DNA from 2 places in the Enterobacter cloacae complex sp. HYC042_NIDB genome. Region 2 is predicted to be linked to the other one. Evidence: predicted binding sites of a transcription regulator. Region 2 holds the regulator's gene; the other holds the start of a gene.
What was found. The regulator LexA, encoded in region 2, represses DNA repair genes until DNA is damaged. The targets are predictions, from matches to a motif close to TNCTGTATGTACATACAGNA.
Positions count from the first base shown of each region.

Region 1 (2,408 bases), 1.3 Mb from region 2:
GCAGCATAGACCGCCGCGGTATATCCCGCAGGTCCAGAACCAAGGATTAACAACTTACTGTGTTTGGTCGTGCCCATGAGATCCCCATTGTTGTTGGCAGGCAATGGGCTGGATTGTAGGGAATTTGTTGCCGTAAAAAAAGAGCACTGGGATTTTGCTTTCGATATATGCAATAGCTGCGCCCGATGAATCCCGTGCCGTTACGTCACGTTTTCTACTGAAAACCGCTCGTTTATAAAGCAGTAAAATGAGGATTAATACCCCCCCGTAATGAATATCCGGCATCTTGTACTAAAAAACGATGTTTTGCTTTGACAATCCCCTGCGCATTTGCGAAAACATTCAAGGAAGAAAAAAAACCGCGTTAACCGTATGCCGCATAGGCATGCACGTAAATGCCATTTTTACCGTGTCAGTGAAATCTACGCATGGCGTGGACAGACGCCATACGTGATGTCGGTGACAGCCTTCGGGCAGCGGTCTTCTTACCAACAGAACCCGAATCCGCATCGCGTCTAATACATAACCAGGCGATGTGATGACTAACGGGTACAGGCTCTGAACAGTGATGTGCACAGGGTCCAGGCAGGAGTAGGGAAGGAATACAGAGAGACAATAATAATGGTAGATAGCAAGAAGCGCCCTGGCAAAGATCTCGACCGTATCGATCGTAACATTCTTAATGAATTGCAAAAGGATGGGCGTATTTCCAACGTCGAGCTTTCAAAACGTGTGGGACTTTCCCCGACGCCGTGCCTTGAGCGTGTGCGCCGACTGGAAAGACAGGGTTTTATTCAGGGCTATACGGCTCTGCTGAACCCGCATTATCTGGATGCCTCACTTCTGGTATTTGTTGAGATTACTCTGAATCGTGGTGCGCCGGATGTGTTTGAGCAATTTAACGCCGCTGTACAAAAACTTGAAGAAATTCAAGAGTGTCATCTGGTGTCCGGTGATTTCGACTACCTGTTGAAAACCCGTGTGCCTGATATGTCCGCCTACCGTAAGCTGCTGGGGGAAACCCTGCTGCGTCTGCCAGGCGTGAACGACACCCGTACCTATGTGGTGATGGAAGAGGTCAAACAGAGCAATCGTCTGGTTATTAAGACGCGCTAACACGGAACAGGTGCAAAATCAGCGTAGTTTGATTACACTCCTGTTAATCCATACAGCAACAGTGCCGGGGAGCCCCGGCGCTGTTGTCCGTTTTAGCAAACAGGCAGGATATGCCTGATACCTGGAGAGCCTTTCTTGAGCCAGGAATACACTGAAGACAAAGAAGTCACACTATCGAAGCTAAGCAGCGGACGTCGTCTCCTCGAGGCTTTGCTGATCGTTATTGCCCTTTTTGCCGTCTGGCTGATGGCAGCCTTACTCAGTTTCAACCCCTCCGATCCCAGCTGGTCGCAAACCGCGTGGCATGAGCCTATCCATAATTTAGGTGGCGTACCCGGAGCCTGGCTTGCGGACACGCTCTTTTTCATTTTCGGTGTGATGGCCTACACCATTCCCGTCATAATCATTGGCGGATGCTGGTTTGCATGGCGTCATCGTCAGAACGATGATTACATCGACTATTTTGCGGTTTCCCTGCGCCTGATTGGCGCCCTGGCGCTGATCCTCACCTCCTGCGGGCTGGCGGCGATTAATGCCGATGATATCTGGTACTTCGCCTCCGGTGGGGTGATTGGTAGCTTGCTGAGCTCTGCGCTACAGCCGATGCTTCACAGCAGCGGCGGTACGCTGGCGCTGCTCTGCATCTGGGCGGCCGGTCTGACGCTGTTTACCGGCTGGTCATGGGTGAGCATTGCCGAAAAGATCGGCAGCTTTATTCTGACGATCCTGACCTTTGCGAGCAACCGTACCCGCCGCGACGACACGTGGGTCGATGAAGAAGAATATGAAGATGAATACGAAGAGGAAGACGATGCGCCGGTGCAACGTCGTGAATCTCGTCGTGCTCGTATTCTGCGCGGTGCCCTGGCGCGTCGCCAGCGCGTTGCTGAAAAATTTGCCAACCCGCTTGGACGTAAAACCGACGCGGCGCTCTTCTCCGGTAAGCGTATGGATGAAGACGAGCAGGTGGAGTACCGCGCTGCGGGTAGTACAGTCGATCCTGATGATGTGCTTTTCTCCGGCAACCGTGCGATGCCGGGTGATTTCGATGAATACGATCCGCTGCTTAACGGCCATACCGTTACCGCGCCGGTTGCCGCGGCCGCAGCCGCAACGACAGCATCACAGGCGTATGCCGCGCCTGTCGAAGCCGTGATGCCATCCGCGCCGGTTCCGCCTCCGGAATCCGCTATTCAGCAGCCTCAGGTTGCCTGGCAGACCGCGCCGGGTGTCCACACGCCGGAGCCTGTTATCGCGCCGGAACCAGAGAGCTATATCCCCGTGCAGCAGGA
Region 1 covers NZ_CP109650.1:1,816,477-1,818,884, forward strand. The annotation lists gene trxB (thioredoxin-disulfide reductase) at 1-77, opposite strand, end outside; gene lrp (leucine-responsive transcriptional regulator Lrp) at 622-1,116, shown strand; gene OKF39_RS08645 (DNA translocase FtsK 4TM domain-containing protein) at 1,252-2,408, shown strand, end outside.
Region 1: OKF39_RS08645 (DNA translocase FtsK 4TM domain-containing protein) is a predicted target of LexA. The motif match lies at 1,155-1,174, and genes of this name have one in related genera.

Region 2 (2,408 bases):
CCGGAATGCGCCTCAACGGCGTAGGCGAAGCCGTCCAGCGCGTAGGCGGTAAACGTCAGCAATGTCATCAGGACCGCATTCACCGCGACGATCTCAGGCCCAAGACGGGCACCAAAAACCGTCAATGCGCCAAAACAGAGTTGTAGCAGAAGCGAGCGCAGCATGATGTCACGGTTGAGCGCCAGCAGTTTACGGATATTGCCGCGCCATGCGGTTTTCAGCATTACGAGGGATATCCCGCGCAGGGCCATCACGCGCCAGACCATCCACAGCCCAATGAGTAAGGTTCCGTATTCGGCAATCGCCGTCGCCAGTGCCGCACCGCGCACGTCCATATGCAGGCCCATCACCAGCCAGAGATCGAGCACAATGTTGAGAAGGTTTCCCACGACCAGCAAAATCACTGGCGCACGGGCGTATTGCACACCCAGTAACCAACCCAGCAGAACCAGGTTTGCCAGCGAAGCGGGCGCGCTGAGCCAGCGGATTTCCAGGAAGCGACGCGCCTGCTCCAGTACCGCCTCGCTGCCACCAACAACATGGAGCGCAAGGTCTATCAGGGGCGTGCGCAGTAAAACAATGAGTACCCCCGCGCCAAGCGCCAGGATCAGCGGCTGCACCAGCGCACGCGCCAGACGTAACGGATCTTTCGCACCATACGCCTGTGCCGTGAGCCCGGTAGTACTCATACGCAAAAAGAGCAGCAGCATAAACAGAAAGCTGGTTGCCGTCGCGCCAATCGCCACGCCGCCAAGATAAACAGGGGAATCGAGATGACCAATAACGGCCGTATCGACCAGACCCAGCAAGGGCACGGTGATATTGGAGAAAATCATCGGCAGGGCAAGACGCCACAATGCCTTATCAGATGCCGTCAGCAGTGACATGAGAGATACCGGGAAGGGTAAATGAAGCAGGCTACAGCGGAAGCGTAGCCTGTCAGGAAGAGATTACAGCCATTCGCCGTTACGAATCACGCCAACAGCCAGACCTTCAATAGAGAAGCTCTGTTCGCGCAGGTCGACCACAATCGGGGTGAACTCGTTGTTTTCGGGCAACAACTGAACGGTGTTACCCTGTTTTTTCAGGCGCTTAACGGTCACTTCATCATCAATGCGCGCAACCACCACCTGGCCGTTTCGCACATCCTGCGTTTTGTGAACGGCCAGAAGGTCGCCATCAAGAATGCCGATGTCTTTCATCGACATCCCGCTAACGCGCAGCAGAAAATCAGCGCTCGGCTTGAACATACCAGGATCGACCTGGTAGTGACCTTCAATATGCTGTTGTGCCAGCAGCGGTTCACCTGCGGCAACGCGGCCTATCAGCGGAATGCCCGTCTCTTCTTCCACCAGCAGGCGGATACCACGCGACGCGCCTGACACAATCTCAATCACACCCTTACGCGCCAGCGCTTTCAGGTGTTCCTCGGCAGCATTCGGAGAACGGAAACCCAGACGCTGCGCGATTTCCGCACGCGTGGGTGGCATACCCGTCTGGCCGATATGATCCCGAATGAGATCAAACACCTCTTGCTGCCTGGTCGTTAATGCTTTCATTCCGCCCCCTGGGTGTATATACAGTTATGCTGTGAGTATATACAGTCAAAGGCGATTTTGGAACCAAAAACTGCACAAAAAACCAGGGACTTAATTATTCCTCGAGCATCATCGGAAATGTGACCAAAGCAGCGTGCCCCAGGTAATGGCTGCGGTGATAATCGCCAGCAGGACAGCGGCGGAGCCCATATCTTTCGCACGGCCAGAGAGCTCGTGAAATTCAGAACCGATTCGATCGACCACGGCCTCAATAGCGCTATTGAGAATTTCCACTATCATCACCAGAAGTACGGAACCGATGAGAAGCACGCGGGTAATGGCATCTACATCAAGGAAACAGGCGATGATAACCGCGACGATAGCGGCGACACCTTCCTGGCGAAAAGCAGCTTCATTGCCCCACGCGGCACGGAAACCTTTCCATGAATAGCCGGCGGCTTTGATGATACGCGTCAACCCAGTGGTATTATTGGCCATTAAAAGAACCTTTTTTAAAAAAGAGCGTCAGTAACAGGAGCTGCAGCGCGTTTCGCTGCCGCCTGAAGTATGACGGGTAACAACAGAAATTTTGCGCGCTTTCTGTTATCCTTGCGCCGCAATTGCATTATTAACCAGAGGCTTTACATCGTTTATGTCCGGCTGGCCACGAATTTACTACAAATTACTTAATTTACCATTAAGCATACTGGTAAAAAGCAAGTCTATCCCAGCAGAACCCGCGCTGGAACTGGGGCTCGATACGTCGCGCCCTATTATGTACGTTTTGCCTTATAACTCTAAGGCAGACCTGCTAACGCTCCGTGCCCAGTGTCTGGCGCATGATTTACCCGATCCGCTTGAACCACTGGA
Region 2 covers NZ_CP109650.1:509,990-512,397, reverse strand. The annotation lists gene dinF (MATE family efflux transporter DinF) at 1-887, opposite strand, end outside; gene lexA (transcriptional repressor LexA) at 951-1,559, opposite strand; gene OKF39_RS02405 (diacylglycerol kinase) at 1,668-2,036, opposite strand; gene plsB (glycerol-3-phosphate 1-O-acyltransferase PlsB) at 2,191-2,408, shown strand, end outside.